Regions from separate parts of the Desulfonatronum thiosulfatophilum genome, predicted to be linked through region 1. Evidence: predicted binding sites of a transcription regulator. Region 1 holds the regulator's gene; each other region holds the start of a gene.
What was found. The regulator sigma-54, encoded in region 1, starts transcription at its own class of promoters, with help from an activator protein. The targets are predictions, from matches to a motif close to CTGGCACGGNNNNTGCTT.
Positions count from the first base shown of each region.

Region 2: sqr (type III sulfide quinone reductase, selenoprotein subtype) is a predicted target of sigma-54. The motif match lies at 3,760-3,777, and genes of this name have one in related genera.
Region 3: flgB (flagellar basal body rod protein FlgB) is a predicted target of sigma-54. The motif match lies at 5,037-5,054, and genes of this name have one in related genera.

Region 1 is NZ_FMXO01000014.1:99,784-110,209, reverse strand. It holds gene BLP93_RS12525 (pseudouridine synthase) at 1-415, opposite strand, end outside; gene BLP93_RS12520 (LPS export ABC transporter periplasmic protein LptC) at 935-1,495, shown strand; gene BLP93_RS12515 (LptA/OstA family protein) at 1,520-2,056, shown strand; gene lptB (LPS export ABC transporter ATP-binding protein) at 2,053-2,778, shown strand; gene rpoN (RNA polymerase factor sigma-54) at 2,845-4,281, shown strand; gene hpf (ribosome hibernation-promoting factor, HPF/YfiA family) at 4,458-5,003, shown strand; gene BLP93_RS12495 (PTS sugar transporter subunit IIA) at 5,008-5,457, shown strand; gene rapZ (RNase adapter RapZ) at 5,438-6,382, shown strand; gene BLP93_RS12485 (PTS sugar transporter subunit IIA) at 6,408-6,827, shown strand; gene BLP93_RS12480 (PTS sugar transporter subunit IIB) at 6,840-7,313, shown strand; gene BLP93_RS12475 (PTS sugar transporter subunit IIC) at 7,351-8,013, shown strand; gene BLP93_RS12470 (phenylacetate--CoA ligase family protein) at 8,188-9,492, shown strand; gene BLP93_RS12465 (ACT domain-containing protein) at 9,589-10,020, shown strand; gene BLP93_RS12460 (TRAP transporter substrate-binding protein) at 10,143-10,426, shown strand, end outside.
Region 2 is NZ_FMXO01000016.1:16,036-26,461, reverse strand. It holds gene BLP93_RS13325 (heterodisulfide reductase-related iron-sulfur binding cluster) at 20-1,414, shown strand; gene BLP93_RS13320 (hypothetical protein) at 1,746-2,357, opposite strand; gene sqr (type III sulfide quinone reductase, selenoprotein subtype) at 2,368-3,627, opposite strand; gene BLP93_RS13310 (molybdopterin-dependent oxidoreductase) at 4,192-6,753, shown strand; gene BLP93_RS13305 (4Fe-4S dicluster domain-containing protein) at 6,766-7,521, shown strand; gene nrfD (NrfD/PsrC family molybdoenzyme membrane anchor subunit) at 7,537-8,652, shown strand; gene BLP93_RS13295 (TorD/DmsD family molecular chaperone) at 8,925-9,578, shown strand; gene BLP93_RS13290 (thioredoxin/cytochrome c biogenesis CcdA family protein) at 9,622-10,426, shown strand, end outside.
Region 3 is NZ_FMXO01000003.1:56,376-66,801, reverse strand. It holds gene BLP93_RS02995 (FliI/YscN family ATPase) at 1-280, opposite strand, end outside; gene BLP93_RS02990 (FliH/SctL family protein) at 280-1,008, opposite strand; gene fliG (flagellar motor switch protein FliG) at 995-2,005, opposite strand; gene fliF (flagellar basal-body MS-ring/collar protein FliF) at 1,998-3,605, opposite strand; gene fliE (flagellar hook-basal body complex protein FliE) at 3,742-4,047, opposite strand; gene flgC (flagellar basal body rod protein FlgC) at 4,103-4,540, opposite strand; gene flgB (flagellar basal body rod protein FlgB) at 4,540-4,950, opposite strand; gene BLP93_RS02960 (tetratricopeptide repeat protein) at 5,277-5,840, shown strand; gene BLP93_RS02955 (hypothetical protein) at 6,153-7,133, shown strand; gene BLP93_RS02950 (IMP cyclohydrolase) at 7,250-7,861, shown strand; gene hflX (GTPase HflX) at 8,259-9,767, shown strand; gene BLP93_RS02940 (GGDEF domain-containing protein) at 9,780-10,426, opposite strand, start outside.

The DNA of each region.
Region 1 (10,426 bases):
GAAACGGCCTTCGGCGGCGTATTTCAGAGGAAAGGAGGTCCATGACGGTCTTCCGGCCCTGGGGATCGTGGGCCGTGGTCACCACGTCGGGGGGCTTGTGCATGGCCAGATACAGGAGTTCGCGGTGTTTCTCCGGGGTAAGCGGGATATCCTTGCCGCGAACCCGAACGCGGTCCCGGCCTGGATCAATGCGGATACCCGGAGTTCTCGTCACTTCGCCGTTGACCATGACGGCTCCCTCCAGAATCATTTCATCCGCCGCCCGGCGTGAGCAGAGTCCGGATTGCGCCAGCACCTTGTTCAGGCGTACTGTTTGGTTTGATTCAGGATGAGTCACTCGCTGACAATAGGGCGGCGGCCCCCGCCGGGTCAAGATGACGATCTGCCCGGCCTGCCCAAGCGGGTAACAGGGCAAGACTTGTTCTCGATTCTCACGCTCTATTCGATTAAGTATCGCAATCGCTATCGCAATCGTAATCGTAATCGCAATCGAATCGCAATCAGACGACATACCAAGAAGATGGCGTAATCATGAGGTGGTGTAATATTTTCGATTTCGATTTCGATTGCGATTTGGATTTGGATTATTGCTGAGAACACAGATTTTGCTCTGCGCGGGCGAGGCGTCCATTTGACCGTTTTTTCCGGCGTGGTTATAGGCAATATGAATGGAGCCGTAAAAGTGGCGTAGTTAGAATTCGGTTCGGAAAAACTTTGATTTCCTTCCTGACGGCCTGAAGCGTTCATTATGGCGACGAAGGCATCAATTGTTCGTATCCGGCAAGTTCTTGCGGTACTCGATTTTATCTTGCAAATATTATACTCAGTATCTCTTGCCGAACGTTGCAAGGCCAAGCTCATCTAAGATTAAGCTTCAGCCGTGTGCGCGCCGCGAATACGGTAGATAAACGATTTGATCCGAGGTGGAGGATCCATGCATCGAAAAATACTCATTGGGCTTGTCTGCCTGCTGGTTGTGGGCTTTTTTGTTTTTTCAAAGGATTCGGAACAGGAGCGGCGAACCATCGGTCCCATGGCCGAGGATGTCGACGTGGATGTAAGCATGAGCGGAGTGGAAATGCGATTGGGACAGCAGGGACGAATGCTTTGGACCTTGAAGGCCAATTCGGCGTCTTATGACCAGGGACAGCAGGTGGTTCTGCTCAATTCTCCGTACATCACCAAGAATCTGGTCGGAAATGATGTTCCGGTGATCGTCAACGCGCCCCTGGGCGAGGTGGATCAAGCCTCCAGCGATATCCGGCTCTGGTCAGGAGTGCATATGGAATACGGTCCGACATACCTGAATTCTCGGGAAGCCATTTTTGTCCAGATGGACGACACCATCTTTTTGTCCGGAGACATCCTGCTGGACCGTCAAGGGTTGCAGCTGCGTTCCGAAAAAGGGGATGTCGATCTGACGACCTGGGTGGTCAATGCCGAAGGCGGCGTGGAGGTTATCATTACCAAAAACAATTTTTCCAAAGGGTTGTAAGTGGCTGTTCGTCGCCCATTGAACATGGCTTGGAAATCCGTATTGTTGTGCCTCGTCGCAGTCACGGCCTTCGCGGCATGGAGCTGGGCGAATGACGAGGAGGCCGTGCCCACCCGGATCACGGCTGAGCGTTTGCGCTATGATCACCATAAACACCAGATAGAGTTCATCGGAAATGTGCATGTGGACAGGCCGAATTTTCAACTCCGCTCGGAACGGCTGCTGATTTTTTTGCGGACCTTGCCCCGGGAGGATCGTCCGGAAGACGTGTCCGTGGAACAGGACATGGAAGCCCAGGTGGATATTGATAAGATGATCGCCCTAGGCAAGGTTTTTTTGAAGCATGAAGAGCGGATCGGCCACGGGGATATGGCTACATATTGGGTCGATCAGGGGGTGCTGCGCCTGGAGGGAAATGCCATTGTGGAAGGCGGAGGCACCAAGCTGGAAGGCAATGTAATCACGCTCAACGTCCAGGAGAAAGAGGTAGACGTGCAGGGACGCAAGGATCGGAGAGTGGAGGGCGTTTTCATGCTGCCCCGCGAGCAGGGGGAGCAATGAGTTCAATACTGATCGGCAGTGATCTGCGTAAATCCTTCGGCCAAAAAGAGGTAGTCCGCGGAATCACTGTTCGTGTGCGGCAGGGAGAAATCGTTGGGCTGCTGGGGCCCAACGGCGCAGGCAAAACCACGACGTTTTACATGCTGGTCGGAGTGGTTAAGCCTTCGGGCGGATCCGTCGAGCTGGACGGGCAGCAAATCACGACATGGCCGCTGCATGAGCGAGCCCGTCTGGGGCTGAGTTATCTGCCCCAGGAAAGCTCGGTTTTCAAAAAGTTGACTGTCCTGCAAAACCTGCAGATTATTTTTGAATACACTGATTTATCCCGTTCCATTCAGCACAAAAAAGCGGAAGCCTTGATGGAAGAGTTGGGGATTTCCAAGCTGGCAGATCAGAAGGCCATGTATTTGTCCGGTGGTGAACGTCGAAGGCTGGAGATCGCCCGCGCCCTGATTCGCAATCCAAAATTCATGTTGTTGGATGAACCATTTGCGGGTATTGATCCACTTGCGGTGGATGATATTCAGGTCATCATTACTTCGCTCAGAGAACGGGGCATCGGGGTGTTGATTTCAGATCACAATGTCCGCGAGACATTGAAAATTTGCACCAGAGCCTCCATTGTTTTCGAAGGGAAAGCCATTTTTGAAGGCTCTCCGGAGGAAATCGTGGCGGATTCAAGTGCTCGAAAAGTATATCTTGGTGAGGATTTTTGTCTATGATCACGCATTCCGCCTTGTGCAAGCAAGGCTTCCCTGCTCAAATGCATTCAACATCGAGGGTAGGGCATGGCTCTTGAACTACGCCAGCAGCTGAAGCTGACGCAACAACTGGTGATGACTCCCCAGTTGCAACAAGCCATCAAGTTGCTTCAGCTTTCCCGAATGGAGCTGGTTGAAAGCATTCAACAGGAATTACTTGAAAATCCGGTTTTGGAGATCGTCCCGGAAAGCCTCGATGAGGCCGTCATGGAGGTGGAGAAAAAAGATCCTGCCGACGAGCGTTTTCAATCCGTCAATGTTGAAGAGCCGCGTCAACTGCATGACCCGGAATGGCAGGACTATCTTGGGGAATTTTCCAGCGTCAGCCGGCAGATGCAAGGCAGGGACTGGGAAGTGCCTGAAGAAGGAATGAGTTTTGAGGCCCGGCTGGCGGGCAAGTCGACCTTGACCGGTCATCTTTCCTGGCAGTTGCGGCTTTCGTCATTGCCGCAAAAAGATCTTGCCATCAGCAACGTGATCCTTGGCAATCTTGATTCGGTGGGGTACCTGTGCGAGCCCCTCGAGGAGATTGCGCTCATGGCGGAGTGCAGCGTCGAGGAGGCTGAAAGGGTGCTCCGGATCATGCAACGGCTGGATCCTATCGGAGTATGCGCCAGAAACCTGCAGGAATGCCTGATGGTTCAGATGGAGGAATTGGGGCTGGATGATCCGGTGCTGGTTTCTTTCGTCAAGGATCACATGGAGGAACTGGAAAAGCGCCGCTACAAGCCTCTGGCCAAGAAGTTCAAGCTCACCATGGATGAGATCAGGGAGTACCTGGAGTGCATTCAACGGCTTGATCCCATGCCCGGGAAGAGCTTCAACACCGATGATCCGCAGTTTACCAGCCCGGATGTGTATGTGCATCAACAAGGCGAGGATTTCATCGTTGTCCTGAACGAGGACGAAATTCCGGGACTGATGATCAATGAGGCCTATGCCAAAGACATGGCCATTCATGGGAAGGGGGCAAAAGAGTACATTCAGGAGAAAGTGCGTTCCGCTCACTGGCTGATGAAAAGTCTGTACCAGCGTCAGCGGACCCTGTACAAGGTCGCGGAAAGCATTGTCCGGTTTCAGCTGGAATTTTTTCGTCACGGCGTGACCCACTTGAAACCGATGATTCTGAAGGACGTGGCTTTGGACATCAGCATGCATGAATCCACTGTGAGCCGGATCACAACGAACAAGTACATGAACACGCCGCACGGCATTTTTGAACTGAAATTTTTCTTTAACAGCGCCTTGGGAATGGATGACGGCAGTGAGGCCGGCTCGGAAAGCGTCAAGGCGGAAATCAAGAAATTGATATCCGAGGAGGACCCTAAACGACCGCTGAGCGACGAGTTGATCTCCCAGTTGTTGAAAAAATCCCTGGGGGTGAATATTGCCCGCCGAACCGTGGCCAAGTATCGTATGGCGTTGAACATTGACTCATCATCCAAGCGGAAATCGATATTTTAACCGGAGATGCCAGGAGTGAAAATCTGATTGCCGTGCAAGCCGAACCACGACAGGCCGCTGGCGCTTTCCCTCCGTCGGCAACACATGTTGCATGTCCGGCGCGGATGGCTTGGCGGATCAGAAATGCACCTTGTCCGAAACAATCAACCTTGAACCCTTTCTCTGGAGGTGTCTGCATGGAAATCACATTCACGTTTAAGAATTTTGAGCCGTCGAATCACCTCAAAGGGTATGCCCGTGAACGTTTTGACAAAATCAACCGCTACCTGCGGCCGGACGATGACGGCGAGATCGCGGTGAATCTCTCCGTGGAAAAATACCGCCACATGGCCGAGGTCATATTGACGGGCAAGGACATGCATTTTTCCGCGACCAGCGAGAGTGAGGACATGTATTCCACCATCGATCTGGTTCTGGACAAGCTCGAGGCCCAGGTCCGCAAGATCAAGGAGAAAAGCAAGGACCACCGTCGCGGCCAGAAAGGGCAATCCGCAAGGGTTGATGTGATCTCCTTCACCCAGGACGAAACCGGAAAGCGTGAACAGACCATTACGGAAACGGACAATTTTGAACCCAAGCCCATGTCCGTGGACGAAGCGGCCATGCAGCTTGAAGCTCTGGGCAACGAATTCCTGGTGTTCTTCAATGCGGATATTGAGCGCGTGAACGTAATTTATCGCCGAAAAAGCAGCGATTTCGGCTTGATTGATCCGGGAATATAACCTGATGATCCTCCGGGAATATCTAAGCAAGGACCTGCTACTTCCTGAACTGCAGGCCCGGAACAAGACTGAGGTTCTGGCGGAGCTGGTCTCCGCCCTGGCCCTGAAGTGGCCGAGCTTCGACGCCGAGACTGCGTTCCGGGTCCTGCGGGACAGGGAGAGTCTGGGCAGTACCGGAATAGGCGACGGGATCGCCATACCCCACGGCAAATTGGAGGGGCTTGAGCAGATTGTGCTCGTGGTCGGCCGCAGTTCCGCGGGGGTTGATTTCGAGGCCCTGGATTACAAACCGTGTCATATTTTTTTCATGGTTCTGGCCCCGGAACATGTAGCCGGAATGCATTTGCGCATACTGGCTTCCATCACTAGACTGCTGAAGAACGAAGAATTTAGGCACGCCTTCCTCACAGCCCAAGACAAGGATCATTTCTGGGATGCACTCAACACTGCCTGAGCAAACTTCTGTGCAGGAGCCGGAACAGCCTGGACAACCTCCCCGCGGCATCCATGATGTCTCGCTGGTGATGATTACAGGCCAATCCGGGGCCGGTAAAAGTACGGTCTTGAACGTCTTTGAGGATCTCGGTTTTTTTTGCGTGGACGGACTGCCGGCTGGACTGGCCGGACAGCTGGTCACGCTGGCCGAGGAAATGAAGCTGGATCGCTACCCCGGCGTGGCCCTGGGGCTGGATGTTCGGCTCCCTGATTTTGCGCTACAGTGGGAAAACTTCGTCCAGGAGATGGATCAGGCCGGGATTAGCCTCAAACTGGTTTTTCTGGAGGCCAGGGACGCGGTGCTCATCCGGCGATACGCCACCACGAGGCGGCCTCATCCCCTGGAAGCGCAGGGCATGGGATTGGACCAGGCCATATTTCAGGAACGGGTCATGCTGGAAGGCTTGCGCAATCATGCCGATCTGGTGGTGGATACTTCGGATTTTTCGATTCACGATCTGCGCAGGGTGATCCAGGAGAAATGGCCTCTGGAAAAAGAAACCGGTGAGGGAATGCGGATCCATCTCATTTCCTTCGGCTTCAAGTACGGTGTTCCCCTTGAAGCGGATCTGGTCTTCGACCTTCGGTTTTTGCCCAATCCCTATTTCGATCCGGAGTTGCGGCCTCTGTCAGGGTTGGACGAATCCATCGCCCGATACGTGCTGCAGCATGATCCCGGGAAAGCTTTTATTGACCGTTTCGAGGATTTTTTGCGATACCTGCTGCCTCTCTATGCCGCCGAGGGCCGCTATCGTCTGACTCTGGCCCTGGGATGCACGGGGGGGCGGCATCGGTCCGTCGCCGTATCCCAAGCGCTTCTGACCTCTTTGCAGGCCACGGGATTTGCCGTGACCATTGAACATCGTCACCTGGATCTGGGATGAACCCGATCGCAGGCATTTGGAGTTTATGGTGATTGGAGTCGTATTAGTCACCCATACCGAATATGGGGCGTATCTGCTCAAGGCAGCGGAATTAATTCTCGGGCCGCAGCAAGACTGCTATTTCGTCAGCGTGGATGTGACCAAGGAAGTGGAGAAGTCCCTCGCGCAGATCAAGGCCAGCGTAAAAAGCGCGGACCATGGGCCCGGGGTCGTCATCCTCACGGACATGTTCGGGGGGACCCCGACAAACCTGAGTCTTTCCTTGCTGAACAAGAACGACCACCAGCTGGAAGTGATCACCGGCGTCAATCTGCCCATGTTGCTGCGTGTGCTCGGTTCCCGCAAACTGCCTCTGGCCGATTTGGCCAGGGAAGCCAAGGCCGCCGGATCCCAGGGTATCGTGGTGGCTGGAGAGTTGCTGCGCAGCAAGGTGGCCAAAGGATAGTACGGTATCGTCATGAACTGGGTGCGAATTGATAATCGACTGGTCCATGGTCAGGTCATCGAAGCGTGGGTTCCCTATCTGGGAGCAAAGAGCATTATCGTGGTCAACGACGAGTTGGCCGAGGATGATTTGCGGCAAGAGATTGTCAGGTTGGCCGTGCCCGCGAACGTGGAGTTGCTGTTCACCACGGTGGAAGGGGTTGCGAAGTTTTTGGACCAGTGCGTGCAGTCAAAACGGCAACGGGGCGGCATTCTTGTTCTTTTCGCCACCTGCGGGGACGTCCAGCGGGCTTTGCAAAACGGTTTCGCGCTGACCACGGTCAACATCGGCAACCTGCATTATTCTCCGGGCAAGCAGCAGCTCTGTCCGCATGTGGCATTAAGCAACGAGGACATCGGTTGCCTGAAGTCCTTTTGCAACCGGGGCATTCAGCTTGATTTCCGCTGCGTGCCCAATGATTCGACGCAGGTGAAGGCGTCATGGTGAGCTTTGAATTGAATTCCCTGACCTGGGTCGGACTTGCGTGTTTTTTTTTGTGCTTTTTTCCCTGGCCCGTTTCGGGCTGAACATCGGTTTCCTGGATCGTCCCCTGGTGATCGGCATGATCTGGGCCGCCGTGACCGGACATTGGGAAACGGCGTTGCCGGCAGCGGTCTTTTTTGAACTTTTTTTTCTGGATCTATTTCCCATCGGAACATACATCCCCCCCCATGGGCCCTTTGCTCTGCTGACGACATTGGCTCTCGCCCATACCTTTGATATTTCCCAGCCGCCCGCGATCTTCATGCTGATGCTGCTGTGCCTGCCCATGGCATTTTTGGGCAGCAAGCTGGAGCATGCCCATCGGCGAAGACAGAATGTCGAATACACGCGCATGCTTCTGTCCACCAGGTCTGGACGAGAACACTCCGTTGCCATGTCGAGCCTTGTCGGCAAGTCTTTCTTTCCGCTGTGCATGTTGAACCTGGTTGTCTTTGTTCTGGTCATGGCCCTGCTTGTACCGCTTACCGACTGGCTCTTGCATCATGTCCGCGGTCGTGTCCTGGTCCTTCCGATTACATGGCCGATGATCTGGATGCTTGGGACCATCGGTGCCCTGCTTTCCCTGCGTTCGCGCAGGGTATATGCCATTTTGCTCGTAGCCGTGTTCCTGGCCGGCGGGATCTATTGGGTCAACGTGATGTAGTGGGGGCAAAGGAAGCTCCGAACTGTCAGACATGAACATCCCGGCTTCATCAGACATGAGAGGCCGCAGTATCAAAACCAGCCGAACCAGGTTACCCGTCTTGTGTGTTCAAAATTTGCTGAAGTTGCTTCGAATCTTCCCCAACCTGTTTTTCCCTTCGAAGGAGGATGTGGCGTGATTTACGATGTTGATAAGGAGACAGCGCCCCGTGAGGATCTGGAGCCGTTGCAGTTGACCAGATTGAAGAGCCTCGTGGAACGCGTCAATGCCAATGTTCCGTTCTATCGGCGCAAGTTTGAGGAGGCCGGCATTCGGCCTGTACACGTCAAGAGCCTGAAGGATTTGCAACATCTGCCCTTTACGGAAAAACAGGACTTGCGCAACAATTATCCCTACGGGCTTTTTGCCGTTCCCAAAGAGAATGTGGTCAGGATTCATGCCTCATCCGGAACAACCGGCAAATCAACGGTTGTCGGTTACACGCACCGGGACGTTCGCAACTGGGCCGGTTTGATGGCCCGCGCTTTCATGGCCGCAGGGGTGAATCGCGGCGACGTGGTGCATAATGCCTACGGCTACGGCTTGTTCACCGGCGGGCTGGGGGTACATTACGGCGCCGAAGAACTGGGAGCGACCATCGTGCCGATTTCCGGTGGCGGAACGAAGCGACAGGTCATGCTGCTTCGGGATTTCGGTCCCACGGTGCTCTGCAGCACGCCGTCCTACAGCCTCTTTTTGTATGAGGCTGCGCTGGAAGCGGGGATCTCCATCAGCGAATTGCCCATCCGGATCGGCATCTTCGGCGCCGAACCCTGGTCCGAGGAGATGCGTCACGACATCGAAACGAAACTGGGCCTTATCGCTCTGGATATTTATGGTTTATCCGAGATCATGGGCCCTGGAGTGGCGATGGAATGCGCCGTGGCCCAGAAAGGTCTGCATATATTCGAGGATCATTTCCTGCCGGAAATCATTGATCCGGTAACGGGAGAGGTGCTTCCGCCCGGTGAAACAGGCGAACTTGTCCTGACCACCCTGACCAAGGAGGCCCAGCCTTTAATCCGCTATCGGACCCGGGACATAACTTCTTTGAACTACGTCCCCTGCCTGTGTGGGCGGACCCACGTGCGCATGAGCCGGATCAAGGGACGCAGCGACGACATGTTGATCATCCGCGGCGTGAATGTCTTTCCTTCCCAGATCGAGGCCATACTGGTGGAAACCGAGGGCCTGACGCCCCACTATCAGTTGATCCTGGATCGGCAGGGCGTTCTGGACACCCTGGAAGTCCAGGTGGAGGTGAATGAAAACATCTTCTCAGACGAAGTGCGTCACCTGCAGCGTCTGGAAGCAAAGATTCAGGGGAACATCAAGGAATTTCTCGGCGTCACGGCAAAGGTCAAACTGGTCGAACCGCGCAGCCTCGCCCGATCCGAAGGCAAGGCCAAACGGATCGTCGATCGCCGCAACGCAGCATAAGAAAGCCGGGAAGAGGCGGCATGGGGAGGTTCAAACTATTGGCCTCCCCATAACCATTTGCCAAAAACAAGAACTCCGCAAAGGGAGGACTCAATGATGAAGGTGGAACAGATTTCTATTTTCCTGGAGAACAGGGCTGGTCGCCTGACCGATGTGACGCGGGTCTTGTCCGAATCCAAGGTGAACATCCGGGCTCTTTCCCTGGCCGACACGTCGGACTTTGGCATTCTCCGCCTGATTCTCACGGATCATGAGCGGGCAAAGCAGATTTTGAAAGACAACGGCTTCACCGTGGGGCGAACTTCCGTGGTGGCCGTGGAGGTGGACGACAGGCCGGGCGGGCTGCATTCGATCCTCGAACTGCTGAGCAACAGTCAGATCAATGTCGAATACATGTACGCCTTTGTTCAGCAGTCCGGCAAGAACGCCGTTTTGATTTTTCGTTTCGATCGGACGGATCAGGCAATCGATATTTTGCAGAAAAACAATATCCGGATCATTCCCGGCGATGAATTGTACAACTTGTAACCTGTTCGGCGGGAATGCAAGTGGTCAACTGCATCCATCTGATCGATATGCCACTTTTTTCGGCGCGGGATGTGCTTTTATGACCTTGCGCCGGATGATCTACCCAACAAGTTGAGGAATTTATGATGAACAGAATTGGCGTAACAATATTGGCATTGCTGATGACGCTGGTTATGAGCGCGGGTAGCGCCGGAGCGTCAGGGAAAACTGTGACGTTGCGCTTGGCCCATTTCTTCCCGGCAACCCATCCGGCGGAAACGGTCATGGTGCAGGGCTGGGCTCAGGCCTTGGCCGAGGCTTCCGATGGTCGAATAAAAATTGTCAGTTTTCCTGGACAAACTTTGCTCGCCGCGTCTGAAGTCTATGACGGCGTGGTCACAGGAATCGCGGATATCGGTTTGTCCGC
Region 2 (10,426 bases), on a different contig from region 1:
TCGTTGGAGATTTGTTGCCATGAAATCCGATGTGCCTGAAAAACTGATCCGGAATGTGGTCGCGGCCTGCGGGTCGTGTGAGGATTGTCGGTATTATATCGAGGAGGCCTGCCTGTTTCTGCCGGAGCTGTTCCGCCTGCATGACCGCAAGCGGGAGGGAGGCGGGGAGGCGAGCGAGGAAGAGCTGCGCCAGCTGTGCGATTTGTGCAACCTGTGCGGGCTGTGTCCCTGTCCCAAGATCCGAAGCGAGATCATGGCCGCCAAGGCTGCCTATGCCGAGCGGGACGGACTGCCCTTCAGCGTGCGGGCCCTGCAGGACGTGGGGCGGATCGGCAAACTGTGCGGCGCGTTTCCGCGCCTCGGCAACCTGATGATGGCCAATCCGGTGACCTCGTCACTGATCAAGCGGACTCTTGGGATGCATCCGGATCGAAGAATGCCGGCCGTACCCCGGGAAAACTTCGACCGCTGGTTAGACACGCGTTCAGCCAGCCGGAAAAACAAGGCCGCTCCGGATGCCCGCAAGGCGATCTACTACCCGGGATGCACGGCTCGCTATCTATTCCCGGAAGTGGCCCGAGCCGCGGTGGAGGTTTTGGAGGCCTTCGGAGTGGAGGTGGTTGCGGCCGTGGGCGAACCGGAGGGCGAATGCTGTGGCATGCCCCCTCTTCTGGAGGGGGATCAGCCCATGGCCCTGAAGCTGGTCTCTCGCAACCTGCAATGGATGGCGGAGCATGTGGCCGCCGGGTTCGACGTGGTCTGCTCCTGCCCGACGTGCGGGTATTTTTTCAAGCATCTCCTGCGGGAAGGGGCCTATTATTCACAGGCGTATCAGCAGCAGGCCGGGGCGGACGCGAACCGGCTGCTCATTCCCGCGGGCATGGGCATTACCGGGCCACGGCAAGGGGACATGGTCGTCCTGCACCGGGCCACCTACGGGCCGATCCTTCAGGACAAGGGATTGTTTTCCGGTCTTGACCCGCTCCAACGCATCGCCGTTGGTGAGCATGCCTTTGACCTCGGTGAGTATCTGGCGAGGTTGGCCGGCGAGGGCCGATTCCCGGAAACGGCGCGCGCCGTTCCGCGCCGGGCGGTCTACTACCCGCCCTGCCATCTCCGGGAACAAAAGATCGGCTACCCCTTTCTTAATCTGTTGCAACAGGTTCCCGAACTTTCCGTGACTCCGCTGACGGGAACGCTGCACTGCTGCGGCATGGCCGGGATCATGGGCTACAAGAAGCAGTTTCACCAGCCCAGCCTGGATCTGGGCGCACCGCTCATGGCCAGAATCCGGGCTCATGAGCCGGAAGCCATCCTCACCGAATGCCTGAGCTGCCGCCTCCAGTTCCAGCACATGGACGACATCCCGATTCAGCATCCCATTGAAGTGCTGCGGGAAACGCTTGCCGAGTGAGTACGCCGCTTAGGGATTGAGCAACCGATATGGTCACCGGATTCATTTGTGAATGTGAACCAGAGAAAGGGAACCACTCGCTTCGCTCAGGACGCCAAGACCGCCAAGGTAAAGATTTTGGAAAGCAGGGAAAAAGCTGCTTTCCAAAAACATTGCCCCACCCTTTCGGGTGGAATCAATATCGCCGATAGGCGGTGAGTCTTTTGGCTTCCGCATCTTTCCAGCGGAAACCAAAATTCCTTCTTGGCGTTTTCCGTGCCTTGAGCGAAGCGGGCGGTTCACATTCAAGGTTTTTTTTCTTCCACCCCAAGCCTTGGCATGACGGCCCCACTCAAGTTCTCAGCAGAATCAGCACCAACAGCCCCACCGGCACAACCCAGGCCGTCACCAGGGCCGGCACGAGATATTTCTGCATCCGGAGCATCTGCCGGGTCTGCTTGATGGTTTCCGGGTCCGCAAGATCCGCGAGCAGGCCGATGATTTCCGGAGCTGATCGCTCCAGCCTGTCCAGGGTGTCCCGGGGCATGCTCTCGTGCATCCTGGCCATGATGTCCACGGACTTGGCGGCGGACTGGAAATACCCTTTCTTCTCCCACTCCGTGGCCCGTTCGATATAGTCCAGCAGCAGGCCGCGGATGGTGTCGTAGGATTCCTTGCCCAGCTCGGCCACGGCTTCCAACTGACGCATGGCATAGTTGATGTTGTGAATGTTCTTCAGAAACAGGATCAGCATCTGCCGCAGTTCCCGTCCGTCCACCTGGACGTTCTCCAGTTCCAGTTCCTCCTGAAGAGAGAACATGGCGGCGTTGCCGACGATGTTCAAATCCTTGGCCAAATCCTGGGCCATTTCATTGCGCCGCATCATCTCCCTGGCCATGGTGGAGATTTCATCCATCTTGCGTTCCAGGGAATTCAACGTTTCCACATGTTGTTCCAGACTCATGGTCCACCTCCTATGCCGTGACCGGGCTGGGCATTTCCTTGCCGGCCATGGTCATGAACGGGGAAACCGGAAGATCCTTGCCCTTGAGCAGGAGATGCCAGTAGGCCCAGCGAAACATCATCTTGCCGTAGTGGTTCATCTTGGTTTCCTTGAGCAGGGTGAAGGGCCCGGCCCCGGGCAGGGGAAACTTTCCGGGCAGCGGTTCCTGGGTGTAATTGAAGTCGATGAGCAGGGCCTTGCCGAATCCGGACTCGATGAAGCAGTTGGAATGGCCGTCGTACTTGGGCAGCGGCTCCAGGCCGTCCAGATGGCGCAGAATGTTCTCGATCAGGATTTCGCTTTCAAAGTGCGCCACGGAGCCGGCCTTGGAGGTGGGTACGTTGGTGGCGTCGCCGATGACGAAGATGTCCTTGAAATTCTTGCTTTGCAGGGTGTGGTTGTCCGTGGGCACCCAGCCCAGGGGGTCGCCCATATCCGAGTCGATGATGAACTGCGCGCCCTTCATGGTCGGGATGGAGACCAGGAGGTCGAATTCTTCCTCTCGCTTGTCGTGGGAAACGATGCGTTTGTTCTCGTTGTCCACATGGCTCAGGGCGAAATCCGGCACGATCTTGATGTTTTTTTCCTCACAGACGTACTTCAGGGTCTGGGAGGCCAAAGGCTTGGTGAATGGCCCGCTGAGCGGCGTGGCGAAGACGATTTCCACCTTGTCCCGCAGTCCCCGCTCATGGAAGTACCAGTCAGCGAGCATCACGAATTCCGGGGGCGCAACCGGGCACTTGACGGGCATCTCGGCCACGTTGAGCACGATCCTGCCACCCCTGAAGGAGCGCATGGCCTGCTGCAGCTTCAGGGCGCCATCCAGGGTGTAGAAGTCGAAGATGGACTTCTGCCAGTTCGGCCCGAGCAGTCCTTCGTTTTCCGTCGGATCGCAACGCGATCCGCTGGCGATGATCAAAAGGTCGTAGTCAATGGTCCCTTTTTTCATGACGACCTTCTTCGCGTCCGGATCCACCTTTTCGATCTTGGAAACGATGAACTTCGCCTCCGAGGGCAGAAAGACGTCCCGGGGCTTAAGCACGTCCTCACGGGACCGGTACATGCTGAAGGGAATGAAGAGCAATCCGGGCTGGTAAACGTGGGTCCTGTCCTCGTCCACGATGGTCACGCTGATCTTGTTCTGGTCGATTTCCGTGCGCAGGTTCTCGCAAAGCCGATTGGCCATCATCGTGCCGCCGGTTCCGGCGCCGAGTATGACGATTTTCCTCATGACATCACCTCTTTTCCAATGTTGACAGTGAATCTTGGAATTGAATCGACAACTGGTCCCCAGACGGCTTGAATCGGCACGTTGATTGTCAGCCCAGGTGAGAGCTCTCAACAAAAATACCTACACTAGTGACAGCAACTATCATGCCCGACTTGCAGGAACATTATGACAACCGCCATGCACCTTATCCGGCTATTCAAGTACTTGATCAGTTTAAAAACGGTTCGTTCAAGTATACATGACAGATGCGCACTGGATCATCTACGGCAAGGTGTACAGTATCGATGCACACTAAGTGGTTTAATTTTTTATATTAATATAATTCGAAGAGTGTCGTGTCTCGATTCAATACACGACAGAGCGATGGGAAACGGCAATAACCGGGAAATTAATGATTTTATTCCATATAAGCACTAACAATTTCAAGATGTTGAAGTATTTTTATGTTAATGGCACGGGAATTGATATTCTAGGATTATGTTCAATTAAGGACCTAACCTTTCGCGATTTTAAATTGGTGAAAGAATATCAAATCTCCCAATTCATGAACTTCAAGGAGGAGCCATGAAGGAACTGGACATTGACGGAATGCAAGGCAAAGGAGGCGTGATCAATCGGCGATCGTTCGTCAAAGGCGCTGCGGCGGCTTGCGCCGGGCTGGCTACAGGCGGCCCCGCACTCCGAGCCCTGGCTCCGGATACAGCTCATGCCAAGGGCGCGTTGGCCGAGGGCAAGTGGGTCAGCAGCTGCTGCGTAGGCTGTACATCCTGGTGCTCAAAACAGGTTTACGTAATCAATGGCAGGGCCGTAAAAATTCGTGGCAATCCTCACTCCAAGACCAACGGCATCAACTCCTGTCCAAGGGCTCATCTGGCTTTGCAGCAGGTCTATGATCCAGACCGGGTCAAGTCGCCCATGAAACGAACCAATCCGAAAAAAGGCCGAAATGAAGACCCGGGGTTCGTGCCCATCTCCTGGGACGAGGCTTTGGACATGCTGGCGGATCGGATCATGGAGCTGCGTGAGAAAGATGAAACCCACAAGTTTATGCTCATGCGCGGTCGGTACACCGAACTGAGGGATCTTTTGTACGACCGTCTGCCTAAGATCATTGGCTCGCCCAACAACATCTCCCATAGCTCCATCTGCGCGGAAGCCGAAAAGATGCGCTACTTCCAGGAGGGGCAGTGGGCCTACATGCAGTACGACATTCCCAACACCCGCTATGTGCTGATTTGGGGCGCTGACCCTCTAGTGGCCAATCGCGGCGTCTCCTCTTACCTGAACAGCTGGGGGCGGGCTTTAGATAATGCTCGGATCGCTTCAGTTGAGCCGCGACTCTCCGGCACGGGCAGCAAGTGTGACGAATGGCTTCCGGTCAAGCCGGGATACGACGGTGCTCTGGCCTCGGCCATGGCTCACACCATCCTGGTGGAGGGGATGTGGCACAAACCGTTTGTCGGTGACTTTTTCGACGGCGAGAACAGGTTCATACCTGGTCATGAGATTAATGAATACACCTTTCTGGAGGAACATACCCACGGCCTGGCAAAATGGTGGAACCTGTATTTGAAGGACGCCAGTCCAGAATGGGCTGAGCCGCTGTGCGGCATTCCGGCGGATCAGATCCGGCGCGTCGCCTTGGGTTTTGCCGCGGCTGCCCCCAACTGCATTTCATGGGTCGGCGGCGGTCCGGCCATGCAACCCCGCGGGACCTACGGGGTCCTGGCGGCCAACGCCCTGAATGGACTTACGGGCGGCTGTGACAATATCGGCGGCGTTCTACGCTACAACTCCCGATCGTATCAGGGGTTTCCTTCTCTGGACGACTATATGGACGACATTGCAAAGGTCGGCGTGAAAAAGGAAAAGATCGACCAGCGTGGTCGTCTGGAGTGGCCCAATCTGGCCAGCGGGAGGTCCGGCGGCGGTGTGAATACAAACAACGTTGCCGACGCCATCATCAATGAGGATCCCAACGAAATCAAAGTTGCCATGGGCTACTTCAATAACTTCAACTTTTCCTGCCCAGGCACCGGTCGTTGGGATCAGGCCATGTCCAAAATCGATTTTTTTGCCCATCTGACTACCCACGCCTCGGAAATGAGTTTCTATGCCGACATTGTCCTGCCGGTGAACCACTGCATGTTCGAGTCTTGGGGGACGCTGGACAACTCCAGCAATGGTTATCGCTCCGTAAGCCTGATGCAGCCTGCCATCGAGCGGCTGTGGGACACCAAGAGCATGGAGACGGAGATTCCCTGGCTGCTTGCTGAAAAACTTGCTCAACGTGGGTTCGACAACCTGTTGCGCTATTATCAGACCATCGTGGACCCGGAAACCGGCAAGTCGCCCGCCAACGATAAAGAATTTGAGCTGTATGCCATCAAGCACCGTATGCAGCATTTCTGGGATCCGGCCCAGTCCAAGGGCGGAGACAAGTTCTCCGGTTGGGAGGAGTTCGTCGAGGTCGGGGTCTGGAACTCCGATCCGTATTCCTACCGGGCTCGCTGGAGCAATATGGGCACCAAGACCGGCAAGTTCGAGTTCTACAGCGAGACCTTGAAAGATGCATTGGAAAGCCACGCCGAAAAACACAATACGACCGTGGATCACGTTATGGAGGTCTGCAACTATCTGGCACGCGGTGATTTGGCATTCATTCCACATTACGAGGAACCCTACGAGTGGGGCGATCCGGTGGAATATCCGTTCAAGTTCGTTGATTACAAGGCCCGCCTGAATCGGGAAGGCCGCAGTTCCAATTGTCCCTGGTATCTGCAGCTCAAGGATCTGGACCCCGGTGACAAGTCCTATGAGGACGTAGCCAAACTGAATCCCATTGACGGCGAGCGTCTGGGCATCAGGACCGGAGACAAGATCCGCCTGACCACGCCCGTCGGCAGCATCGTCTGCACCGCCTCCCTGTGGGAAGGCGCCCAGCCGGGTACAGTAGCGAAGTGCTTTGGTCAGGGCCACTGGGCCTACGGACGCTACGCGGCCAAGGTGTTCGGCAAAGAGGCCTTGGGAGCAAACAATAACGACATTATTCCGGTCGATAACGACCGTTTGAGCGGTTCCACGGCATTTTACGGCCACATCCGATTGAAAGTCGAAAAGGCCTAGGAGGTATATATAATGGCACGATATGCTATGGTTATAGACTTGCAGCAGTGTACGGGGTGCGGAGGATGCATCATCGCCTGTATGAATGAGAACAACCTGCCCGAGGGGGTGCGCTGGTCCGGGAAGAGGACCGAGACCCTGGGTCGTTTCCCCTTTGTGCGGTATCATTATCGTCCAACACTTTGCAATCACTGCGAAAACGCACCATGCGTGCGGGGCTGTCCGACCAGGGCTCTGCACAAGGCCGAGGGCGGGATTACCATGCATGATCCCAGCAAATGCATTGGTTGCCGGTACTGCATGGTCAACTGCCCTTATGGCGTCATCCACTACAACTGGCGCAGGCCGCATGCTGAATGGCGTGATAATACGGCGGTAATTCCCGGCGGTACTTCAACCCCCGCGGAAACAGTACAACGCGTCGGCGCCAAGGGGTGGCCGATTCAGAACCCGGATCCGGATGCCACTTATGCCTCGATTCGGCCCACCGGCGTGGTGGAAAAATGCACCTTCTGCCATCATCGGGTGGTAAACGGCCAGCTCCCCTACTGCGTGGAAGCCTGTCCGGCTAATGCGCGGATTTTCGGCGACCTGGATGATCCTCGGAGCAAGGTCAATCAGCTCCTGGGCATGTTTCGGGCTGAGCAATTACGGGCGGAGCTGGGTACCAGGCCCAAGGTATTTTATATTCGGGAATTCTGTCCATGCGCGTATGAACCCGGCAAGGGCATGGTTCAGGCTGACGACGTCAAACAAGCGCTCGCCTAATCCAGGAGGTGAAGTATGAGTAAGTTATGGTTTGGTCTGCTGGGCGTCGGCCTGCTCTTTGGACTCTTCAGCGCCCTGACGGTGGTTTCTCAGGGGCTGGGAGTGTACAACGCCAATGATGTGACCTTCTGGGTCCTGCCGATGTCCGGTTATCTGTTTTTTGCATTGACGGCCGCCGGGCTGACGTTCCTGTCGTCTCTGCCCTCGGTGTTCGGCATGAAAATGTATTATCCCATTGCCAAGCGCAGCGCCCTGCTCGCCGGAGCAACGCTGCTGGTGGGCGTGATGTGCAAGGCGCTTGACCTTGGGCCGTGGACCACGCTGCTGAATACCATCCATCTAGTCCTGTCTCCCAATCTGGCCTCGCCGATCTGGTGGATGGCCAATCTCTACGCGATCTACATCGCCTTTGTGGCATTCAAGTTCTACACAATCCACAAAGGGCAGTGGCATACCGCCAGCGGCAAAACAGCCGGACTGCTGGCATTGGGGTTGATGCTCATGTCCTACACAGCCTTGAGCATCGTATTCGGCACGGCTGATGCCAGACCGGCTTTTTTTGGCCACTTTACCGCTCTCTATTTCATGGCTTCGGCGATCACCAGCGGTCTGGCCGTCCTCTTTCTGGCTTCCATGGTCCATTTTCAGCTAATCGGGGGAATGCCCAAGGAACAGGAACCAATTTTCCAAAACATCAGCAGGTTTTTCGCAATAATGCTGGCCGTCTCGTTGTTCGTCTTCATTCTGCGGGCCGTCATCGGCTATACCTCGCTGCACGAGGCTTTTGACGGCTTCCGATATATTGCCGGGACCGCATTGTACAAGGGCGAGTTATGGCTGGGATTGATCATTCCTTTGGTGATGTTGCTCATTCCCGCAGTACGGGATTCGACGATCGGTCGGGTACTGGTCTCGATCTTTGTTCTCGCGGGCATGTTTGCCGGCCGTCTGGTAATGCTGCTTTCGGCGCAGATCAGGCCTGTCGGAGCGTTTATTGAAAACAGGCCGGAATTTGTCTCCTACGTTCCGAGCATCTACGAGATCGGGATTATCGTCCTGGCATTGTCTCTCGCCTTGCTCATCTATTCCATTGGGGTCAAATACTGGAAACTTGAAGCTACCCCCGATTAGGCTCCTCCTGGGACGGTCCGCGCCCGGGCATCGGGTCCGGGTGCGGACCGTTTTTTCAGGCTGGATTCCAAGGAGTGACAACCTCAATCGAAATCGAAATCGCTATCGAAATCGACTCGAATCAAATCAAATCAAATCAAAATGTTGTCGTTATGCATAACAAGCCTTTAAAGACCGATTTCGATTACGATTTCGATAGCGATTTCGATGCTGATCCTGGCCGCGGGAATTGAGAGCAAATTGTAGTGGAAATGCTGACACGGAGACCCTTCATGCTTGACTCGAACATTATCGCCCGGATGGAAACCTATAAGGCCTTGGCCTCGTGCTATTTTCCCCCGGACGAACATTTGCCGCATAACGTGGATACTCTGGCGGCTCATGCTCCGGCCTGGGTCCCGGAGGTCCACGCATCGACCCAGACTATGCTGAAGAATCTGCCAAACGACGAACAGGGCCGCGATGCGCTCAAGGTGGAGTACGCCAAGCTGTTTCTTGGCCCCTTTGAAGTCCTGGCACCGCCTTTCGGGTCGGTTTATTTCCATGTGAACAAGATGCTTTCCCACGAAAGCTCTGATGACGCCGCAGCTCGCTACCTGGCGGCCGGCGTGAACAGCGCTCCGGACGGCGGCAATCCTCCGGATCATGTCACCGCGGAACTGGAGTTCATGTACTATCTCCTGTTTCAGGAACATGCCGCTTTTTGTCGGGACGATGCCACGGCTGTCCGTGAATGGCGGGATCGCCGGACGGATTTCTTTCCCATTCACCTGGGAGCCTGGGGACCGCTTTTTGCCGATCGGGTGGTCTCCTTCGCCCAATCACCGTTTTACAAGCATCTCGGGCAGATTACGAAGGCAGTGTTGCGGGCCGAGTTTCGCCTGATTCCTGATACGGTCCAAGCGGAACCGACTACAGCGTGCTGACCGGCATTTGACGGATAAACCGCGAACCTCCAAAGGAGGAGCAATGTCGGGACGAATCCCTTGGAGCGCACTGGCTCTGATGGGCAGCATCTGCCTCCTGGCGTTGGCGACGGTCCATCCCGGGCCCGTCGTCACCGTGGCCAATGCCGCCCTCTCCGATTACCAGCGCATCACGATACAGCCCAAACCGCCGCCCGGCGATATTGTCGTGGGCAATCAGGATCTGCCGGTCCTGGTGAACACCGGCATCGAATCCTGTCCGCCCTGCCAGCGCATGGCTTCGTCCCTCCTGGAACTGCAAACGGAGTACGGCCACGTTTTCCAAACCTATTACTATGACACCCAGAAGGTTCCGGAAGCCCTGACCGTTTTCCAGGCGCTGACCGTGCCGACCCAGATCTTCTATGCCGCGGACGGGACCGAACTGCACCGCAACGAGGGTTTCCTGGCCAAGCACCATATTCTGGAACAGTGGCGTGAACTGGGAATGGTCGTTCAGCCCGCGGAGCGATCGGCATCGGTCTGGGACTGGCTCTCTTTCGAGAACCTGCTATCCTCACTGACCCTGGCGGTACGGGGGGCGGCGCCCACGGCCCTGCTGGCCGCCTTTTTCTGGGGCGTATTGAGCATTGTGCTTAGTCCCTGCCATCTTGCGGGCATCCCTCTGATCGTGGGCTACATCAACGGCCAAAAGGTCGAAACTTCGGGCCGGGCCATTTCACTGTCCCTGCTCTTTGGACTGGGTATCCTGGGCAGCATTGTCATTGTTGGAATTATTTCGGCTTCGGCCGGCAGGTTGCTTGGGGACCTTGGTCCCTTGCCTTACTATATTCTGAGTGGAGTGTTCA
Region 3 (10,426 bases), on a different contig from region 1:
ACAACGGCGGCGTGTTGGAGTTCTGGATCAAGCTACCTGGCCGGATGCCCCGCATCTCGCCGTACGGCATGAACAGCACGGAACCATTACGAAAACCCACAACTTCCGCCGGGATGTCTTCCTTGCCGTCATCGGACAGCAGGCGGCAAAAAGATCCCAGGGAAGCCTTCATGCCCCGGCCCTCGACCAGCAGTCCGACCACCTTGGACACCTTGCCGTAGGTTTGGACCGGATCCGTCTCCCGGAGCACATTGATGCAATTCTGCGGAGACAGACCCATCAGTTGCTTTCCTCAAGAGTCAGTTGCGCGATAATGTCCTCCAAACCGGCCCTGCGTGATGCAATGGTGTTGTCCACCATGCCGTGATCGCATTCCAGAATCAGTCCGCCTTGTTCGATCCGCGGATCCTCCTTGATCTTCCAGTTGTCCAGCTGATCACCCCCGTTTCGGGTTTGACGCAGCATCGCCTCAATCAGTTCGCGATCCCGAGGGTGCACTGAAAAGACCATCTTACGCTTCGAGTCGATCATGTCCACGGCCTGATCCAGGAGAACGGCAAGGCTCTCCTGGCGATGCGCCTCCAATTCCACGGCAATGGTCTTTTCCACCATGATATGCAATAGTGAAATCAAGTCCGCGCGGTGCGTCCGCCACACCTTTTTGCCCTGCTCCTGAATTGCGTTCAAAATGGCGGCACACTGGTCCGCGGCCTGTTCCCGGGCCACCATGAGTTCAGCATCCGCCTGGGCCTGGCCAGCATGATACCCTTCCTCATGGGCCTGAGCACGGACTTGCTCCGCTTCGGCCATTGCCTGGGCCAGAATCTCCCTGGCCATGTCCTGGGCTCGAATTCGCACACGAGACAGATACTCCTCCTCGGCTTCCAAGTTCCAGGCTTCCTGGCGCCCGCTGTTCAAGGTCAGCTCAGCCAGACCCACGGAGCGCGGACCGATGATGATCCTGCCTTCCGGCTTTTGATCGGCGCCCGGGGCACTAGAGAAGGACATCCCCGCCTCCCTTGCCCGTGATGATGATCCGACCTTCCGCCTCCAACCTGCGAACGACCTTGACCACGTTCATCTGCGCCGCTTCCACTTCCGAAAGCTTGACCGGCCCCATGATCTCCAGATCTTCCTTGATCATGGTCGCGGCGCGTTCCGAAAGGTTGGAGTAGAACTTGTCCCGAAGGTCCTCGCTGGCGCCCTTCAAGGCCAGGGTAAGTTCGTCGTTGCTGACTTCCTTGAGCAATTCGCGAATGCTGCGATCGTCCAGCTGCTTGATGTCCTCGAACACGAACATCAGCTGACGGATATCTTCGGCCAACTGGGTGGACTCTTCCTCGATGTCCGAGAGCACCTCTTCTTCCGTGCTACGGTCCACGGCATTGAGAATCTCCGCAACCGCGGGAATTCCCCCGACCTTCTTGCCCTCGCGGCCTCCCATGGCAATCAATTGTCGCTCCAGAATCCTGCCCACTTCCACCAGCATGTCCTCTGGAACAGCCTCCAGTTTGGCCAGACGGATCAGGACCTCCGCACGTACGGCCGTGGGCATGCTCTGGAGCAGACCCGCCGCCTGCTCCGAATCCAGGTGCCCGAGAATCAGGGCCAGGGTTTGGGGATGTTCGTTGCGCAGGATCTGGGCCAGCATTTTTGGACTCACGTTCTCCAGAGACTTGAACGGCGCGGGACCGGCGTCCAGATCCAACGAATCCAGGACGTATTTGGCCGTATCGCTGTCCAGCCCCTGCAACATCCGCCGAACCCGATCCGGACTGCTCACGAGCATATTCTCGCCCAGCGACAGGATCTGGTTGAACTCCCTAAGGACGTTCTCAACCATCTCCTTGGGAACCGAATCCATTTCGACCATGGCCTTGCTCACCCGGGAGATCTCTCGCCGGTCCAGGTGCTTGAACACGTCCACGGCATACTTGTCGCCCAAGGCCAGAAGCAGGATGGCTGTCTTTTGGGTGCCGGATATTTTTTCAGCCACTTCAGGCATTCTCCTCTTTCAACCAGATCTTGAGCACGTTGATGCTTTGCTCCATGTTCTTCTGCAACAGTTCTTCGGTCTGCTGCTTCAGCTGCTCCATGCGCCGCTGGGCCAGAACGGTTTCGCTCTCCAACGCTTCGGCCTCTTCCAGAGCCATCTGTTGCATATCCCCGCTCGGCAGCCCTTCCACCACTGAATCGTCCTGTTCGGCGACACGGGGCCGGATCATGGCCAGAACCACCGGTCGAAGCACCAGGAGCAGGAACAACAGGACCAACAGAAAGTTGAGTATCGGCTTGCCGAACTGTCGACCGTAATCCAGGATGATGTCCGCCAGTCCCGGTGCCGGAAGAACCTCTGGGCCGCCGAACGAAATGCTGGAGACTTCCACGCTGTCCCCCCGTGCTCCGTCATATCCGATGGCGTTGCGGACCAACTGCTCAATCCGCTGCAACTCCTCCGCGCTACGGGGAATGAAAACATGGCCCGAACCGTCGGGTGCCGCTTCATAAATGCCGTCGACGATAACCGCAACACTGAGCCGCTGCAATTGCCCCATGGGCATGATGATCTGCTGCTCTTCGCGGTCGATCTCGAAATTGATCGTGGAGGACGAGCGAGTGCTCTCCTGGAGCGTTCCGTGTCCCGCAAAGCCCTCGCCACGAAACTGCGGTTCAGGCACGCCGCCGTCCAGGTGGGACTGCCCTGAACTTGCTTCATCGCTTTTCTGCTCGCTGCGGACCACGGCGCTGTCCGGATCAAACATTTCCTTGCGGATGGTGCGATGACTGAAATCCAGATCCGTATTCACCTTGGCGATCACCTGGCCATGTCCGAACAGCGGAATGAGCATCTGGTCGATGCGGCGCTCCAGCGTCTGTTCCAGTTGCAGCTTGTACTCCAACTGCGTGCTGGACAGCCCTTCAAACGTATCCGAGGCCTTTGGCTGATACAGCACCCGGCCGCTGGTGTCCGACACGGTAATGTGATCCGCTGTCAATCCTTCCACTGCGGAGGTCACCAGATTGACGACGCTCTGAACCTGCCGGGATTCCAGGCGAGCGCCCTGGCGCATGGTCAATATCACAGCGGCGGAGGGCGGGCTTTGTTCTTCAATGAACAGGCTGCGATGCGGAATGACCAGATGGATTCTGGCGCTGTCTACTTCCGGAAACTCGCTGATGGTTCTGGACAATTCACCTTGCAGCGCTCGCTGATAATTGATGCGCTGGATGAAGTCCGTCTGACCCAGCTTGACGTCGTCAAAAATTTCAAAACCAAGCCCCGATCCGCGCAATGCTCCTTCCCCGGCGATCCGCAACCGCAATTCATGCACCCGATCCACCGGGACAAGGATGGTTTGGCCGTTGTCCGTCAAACGAAACGGCTCTTTGGCGGTTTGCAGCGTACTCACCACCCGGTTGGCATCCTCCGGAGCCAAGCGATCATAAAGCACGGCGTAGTCCGGACGTCCCATCCAGTACAACAAAAGAAAGAAGACAAGGACCATGGAAAACGCCAGTCCTCCGACCATGATGCGTTGAGAGACGCTGGAATCGTTCCAGATGAGGAGCGCTTTGGCTTTCAAATTTTCCAGAAAGGGAGGCATGGTCTTTTCTCCGGCTCGGGGGCTTAGAATGTTGAAGTTGTCATACAAGGCGATCAGGGTGAGGCCGGTCCGTCAGGCAGTGGGAGTGCGTAAAGCACTACGGCGCTGCTCAGGTCGGAGGTTCGTTTACCTTCACTTAGAAGGGCATGCGCATCACTTCCTTATAGGCTTCCATGAGTTTGTTGCGTACGGCGGAAGTCATGTTCATGGATAAACTTGCCTTCTGCATGGCAATCATCAACTCATGCACGTTCTGGTTTTCACCCGCGGCAAAGGATTCGATCATTCCGACGGATTCCTGACGAAGATTGTTCACGTTGCGCAAGGAATCCTGAAGCGTGGAGGTAAATGATTTGGCCTCGGTGTGAGGCTGAACGGTTTCGGGGCGCGGCATCTTTGCCGCTTGAGCATACGCTTTCAGGGCGATGGGTGAAATGGCCATGTACTCCTCCAAAGATGCATGAATGTAAATCTCGCGGCGATGGACAGCCGACTCGTTATCTACCCAGTTCCAGAGCCTTGTTGAACATGGCCTTGGCCGAGGAAACCGTGGCGGCGTTGGCCTCGTACGTGCGCAAGGCCGTCATCATGTTCGCCATTTCCTCGACCACGTTGATGTCCGGCAGGCTGACGTAGCCCTGCCCATCCGCATCAGGGTGGCCCGGATCATAAACCCTTTTCAGGGGCCGCTGGTCCGTGACGACTCCACTGACTTTCACGCCCTGCACCTCCCGCTCAAGTTCGGAGCGCATGGCCTTGGTGAATGGGGAATCCAGGGGGGTGGACTGAAAGACAACGCTTTTTCTGCGGTATGGACCGCCTTCAGGTGTACGAGTCGTGTTCACATTGGCCAGATTCATGGATATGACGTTCAAATGCGTCCGTTCGGCACTCAATCCGGAAGCACCGATATCCAGAGCGGTCATGAAGTCCATTAGCGACCTCCTTCAGTAATGACTGTCTTCAATCCTTCAAAGTTCTTCTGCAACGTCGTAATCAGCGTATTATAGAGCAGCGTGTTCTTGGCCATTGTTGTCATCTCCTTGTCCAGATCCACGGCATCCTCGCCCTGCGTTACGCGCGGCTTGAGATCCTTTATGAAGTCAGCGGAAAAATTTTTCGCGTCGAATTCCGCCGGCATGTGACTTGCGTTGGTCCGGGTCATCTTCCCCCGTGCATCCAATCCCAAAGCTCGCTGCAGATCTTCCTCGAATTCCAGGCTGCGGGCCTTGTAGCCCGGCGTCTTGATGTTCGCCAAATTCCCTGCGACGACATTTTGACGTTCAAGGCGCATATCCAGGACCTTGGCCTGGAGATGAATATGTGAACCGAACAGGCTTTTCACGTTGTATTTCCTCCATTTTCTTCCAGCGTGCCATGGCTGCGACACTTGGGTTGCAAGACTATTCTAAAGGGTTTTTCGTCCAGAAGTAGCAACTCCCGTTCCAAAAAAAAAACACCCAGCGCTTTAGCCTTCACTACGCAACCAGCGCCTTATGGCCCGCCTGCCGAATCCCAATGTTACGTTCCCAGCCGACATCTTGCCTCTCCAGGAGGCAATCGTTGCAGTCCATGCTTGGCATGAAAGATGCTGACGACAAGGAAACAGTCGGATTTCAGACAGGAACAACTGCTGAAGAACCCATTTATCTACACAGAGGAGATATCATCATGACCAGCCATCTTGATTATGAAATCAACAAAGAACTTGGAGAGTGCTATCTGTTCATGGGCGAGCTGGACAAGGCGGAGCAGTATTATGAAAAAGCCGCCAACTCCAACGGAACGCATCCTGATCCATATCTGGGTTTGGCAACAGTCGCGGTCCAACGTGGACACCTTGAGAATGCACTCAGCCTCTACAGACGCGCAACGGAAATTCAATCCACAGACAAATCTCTTGCAGGCATGGCTTTGGTGGAAATGGAGACCGGCGTCATAAACGATGCATATGAGCATTTTTCCCAGGCCTTGGAACTCAACCCCGAAAACTTGGTGGCCCTCTACGGACTGGTCCAGGTTGCCCACAGCCTGGACTGCCTGGACAAGCTCATCTCACCCTTGGAAAATTTTCTTGAACTCAACCCGGACAAGGCTGAAATACGCTTCACCCTGGCAGGCGTCCTGATCAAGCTAGGCAAAGTCACTCAGGCCAAAGAACAGCTTGAACAGTGCCTGGAGATCGACCCGACCTACGACCCAGCCAAGGAACTTCTGCTCGAGATGGTTCAATAACACACGAACTAGCCTTGCTCCTCTGCGTGTCGTTGGGGCGCCTGATCCTGGTCATGGCGTCCCAACGACTACGATTTCCCTTGAAAAAACACCCACTGCATTCAGGTCGTTCTTTGCACTCATGTTTAACTCAGCAAATGGAACGGACAAATCGAACCGTTGGACATTCATGCGCCAAAAACTGTCTGAGGTTTAAACGCCTCGGTACACGGAACATCAGCCCAAGGTGGATAGACAAGTTACATTTATTAATAACTCTTCAATGTGATGTTAATCCAGCCGCAAGCATAATCAAGCGATATAGGGAATCAAATGAGTTTTTTAAAATGGAAACCTTTTATTCGTCCCGCAACAATAGAAGTCCAAACGCATTCACCATCGGCGGGATGCAAACAACGTGACAAACTTCATCATTATTCAATATTCTCATTTCTCGCAGCAGCGATTATGCTGCTAGTGCCGATTTCTCCAATTTTCGCTAATGACACGGTAACTCTTCATGTCGAGTGGGACTATAGTCCTCCCGAATCGGGACAGGTTCTGGGTTATCGTTTGTACATCAATGATCATCCTGAAGCTATTTGTGAGACACACAATCTTTCAAAAGAAATGCAGTGCGTCATTACTGCGCCTATCGGAACGACGTCTTTCTCCATGACAGCCTTATTTTCCGATGGTTCAGAGACTTCCCACTCTATTCCATATGTGATTTATATAGAGCAAAATAATGATCAGGACAAAAGTCCACACCCAATAAATCCACCGAAATATGATGAAACACAACAAATCGAAAATTCACTTCATCAGAGAATTATTTCTTTAGAAAACAGGGCAAAAGCAAAATTATTGTTTTGCTGGAGCGAACTGCTTTTTCCAGAAATATTCTCGTTAAACACACATCCAATAATGGAAAATGAAGGGAAATTTTATCAATCTTATCCAATGTCCGGCCTAAAGCTGTTAACAGACAATAACGAGCTGTATTACATGGATTCAGACGGAGTAGAACATAGCTTTGGGAATGTGGATGAATGGCTTATTATGCTTTTTGCGGACGAAGAAGAGAAATCGGCAATATTATTTCTTTGGCTTGAGCATCTGTTTCCAAGCCTTTTTGCACCATCACCCCAAACAACCATAAAAACCAACGATATGTATTACCGCAGCTACCCCAAAACCGGTGCGACGGTTGCAATTAACGCAGAGAAATTGTACTATATCAACCAGAATCAGACGATAGAACTAGGTAACGTTGACAACTTACTCCTAGGCCTTTCTGAAATAAGCAGTTAACTTGTACTGCCATCGCCCATGACGAAATAACTACTCCCTTTGCTTTACAGTCATCGGCAATCGACTGTATTGCCGATGACTGTAAAGCTGACTTCGCATCATAAAGAGAAAAAAGCATGCAATTATTACCTATCAGACAGGCGCTGCTCAGCGTCACGGATAAAACTGGCTTGCGGGATTTCGCGACTTTTTTGCATCAAGGTGGAGTACAACTTGTTTCAACGGGAGGAACGAGGAAGATCTTGCTGGAAGCCGGCCTGCCAGTCCGAGCAGTGAGCGAGGTTACTGGGTTTCCGGAAATCCTTGATGGGCGGGTCAAAACACTGCACCCGCATATTCATGGGCCTTTACTGGCAGACAAGGACAACCCCGCACACTTGCAGACTCTCGCTGAACGGAATCTGTTGCCCCTGGACCTGATCTGCGTCAACCTGTACAATTTTGCAGGCGCCCTTGAACAAAACCTGGACATCCGGGATTGTATCGAACAGATCGACATCGGCGGGCCGACCATGCTCCGGGCCGCCGCGAAGAATTTTCACAGCGTCCTGGTGGTTCCTGATCCTGAATTTTATTCACGCATAATGGGTGAATTGGCATCTCAGCATTATCGTGTCAGCCTAGCCCTGCGTCGAGAGACTGCGGCGAGAACTTTTCGCTTGACTTCGAATTATGATGCCATGATCGCACAGCATCTTGCCAAGGTTGATGGAGCGTCTCAGAATTAATCCAAGTCAGGTACGATTATGTTATTGCTTTTCCTTGGCTGGTAATTATTTTCAAATAATGTACGAAAACTCAGCAAATTCTTGTCGGCAGGATGATGTTAAGCCGGCGAAGGAACTGCTTTTCCAGACCAAGGAACACTTGGTTTCGTCAGTGAATTATTACTATCAGGAAATCGAAAACGCTCGAACATGCGCAAAGGGATCTTTTCAACCCTAATGGTCCGGCATATTTTCACCTTCAACGACATCACCCGACAGAGGTCCCGACATAGCCAGCCAGATCCAAGGCAATACAACAGGCCTGAAGCCCAGCCAGCTCAAAGCGCTGAATCGTTTATACCAGCGACGCTATCCACCAGCTGAGGGATACACCCCGGAGCAAGCCCGGGAACTGGGCATGCTCAGCTTAGAGACGGGGCGGCAGATCGGTCTGCTTATCGATCGACAGGGCAAGCCACGGATCGTCATCGTAGGCGATGCCCATGGAATCATCATACCTGAACTCCCTCCTGGCCGTCATGGACCGGGACGCTTGCGCGGACTGCGCCTGTTGCATACCCACCTCAATCAGGATCCTCTGAATGAAGAGGACCTGATGGACCTGATCTTCCTGCGCCTGGACTCCATCTCCGTTTTGTGCCTTGATGCCTGGGGGCAGCCAAGCCTTTTCTCCTGGGCTCACCTCCTTCCCGGCGGTGCGGAACAAAGCCCGTACCAGGTTTTCCCACCGACATCATGGGATCAGGTCCATGTCAATTTTTTGGAGCAAACTGAAGCCATCGAGGAAGAGCTTGGTCGGACCATCGCGGCGCAAGGTCCGGCGCCAACCGGCGACAGGGCTTTGCTGGTCAGCGTGGATACGCTTCCTCGCGCCGAACAGGAACTCAACCTTGATGAACTTTCGGATTTGGCGAAGACTTCGGGAATTACCGTTGTCGGCAACATGATCCAACGGGTTCAGCGTCAAAATCCCAAACACATTCTGGGCAAGGGAAAACTTGCCGAACTTGAGGTTCTGGCTTTGCGGACGAATGCCGGAATTCTGCTCTTTGATCAGGACTTAAGTCCAACCCAGATTCGCAACCTGACCCATCTCAGTGAACGGAAGGTTCTGGATCGGACCCAGTTGATCCTGGACATTTTTGCTCAGCATGCGAAGACCAGAGCCGGAAAACTGCAGGTGGAGATGGCCCAGTTGCGCTACACCATGCCTCGCCTGGTGCGCCAGGACAGAGCCATGAGCCGTTTGGCAGGCGGAATCGGGGGTCGCGGCCCGGGGGAGACGAAGCTGGAATTGGATCGCCGAAAGATTCGCCAGCGCATAGCGAGGATAAAACAGGATCTGGAGGACTTGCGCCGGCAGCGTGAAGCCACCAGGGTCCGTCGTCAGAAGGTGGGGCTGCCTATCGTGGCCATGGTCGGATACACCAATACAGGCAAATCCAGCTTGCTGAACATTCTCACGGCCAGCGAGGTACTTGCGGAAAACAAGCTTTTTGCCACGCTTGATCCCACCAGCCGCCGGGTTCGGTTTCCTCAGCAACGGGAAGTGATCATCACGGACACGGTTGGATTCATCCGTCGTCTGCCTCCAGAACTCAAGGAAGCCTTTCGGGCGACTTTGGAGGAATTGGACGAGGCCGATCTGTTTTTACATGTTGCGGATGCCGCCCACCCTGAACTGGAGCGTCAGGTCCAGGATGTGCGGGGCATTCTGGAAGAAATGAATCTTCAGGAAGTCCCGACCTTGTTGCTGCTGAACAAGCTCGATCTCCTGTCCGTCGAGGACCGGGTACGGCTTGGGCAAATATTTCCTGAAGGGATCGGAATATCCGTTCAAACCGGAGAGGGGCTGGAAAATCTTGTCCAGCGCATCATGATCGCCCTTCCTGTTTCCCTTGCCTGATCATCGCATCTGCTACGTTTCTGGGACTCCATTGCCCTGGTACAGCACCACCTTGTTCCTGCCATCTTTCTTTGCCTGGTACAACGCTCGGTCCGCAGCCTCAATTAAAGTGGCACTGTTGGGACTATGTCCGCAGTAGGCATGCAGTTCAGCCACGCCGGCGCTGATGGTTATTTTTACTCCTGAGTAAACCACTTCACCGCTGCCATTGCGAATCAGGAAGTTATAATCTTGAATCCTTTTACGAACCTTTTCGGCAAAACTCACGGCCTCTGAATCTGAAGCCCCAGGCATGATCAGCACAAACTCCTCTCCACCGAAACGCGCGGGGAAGATAGTGCAACCGACTCCCCTTTCCTGGTCGTTGATACATGCCTTGAGCAATCCCGCAACGGTTATAAGAGCCTGGTCGCCAACCAGGTGTCCGTATTTGTCGTTGAACTGCTTGAAGTTGTCGATATCCAGGAAAACCATGGCCAAGGGGGTCTGACAGGATAGCGAATTGGTAATCGCGCGGTGCATGAAGGAGTCCAGGGCCCTGCGATTGTATATTTTCGTTAGTTCATCGGTCATGCTCATGGCCACGATGGTTTCCAAATCGCTCTGCAACATGCCTTCAATCTTTTGAAATCCGTTCTGAATCTCGGCGACCATTTTCT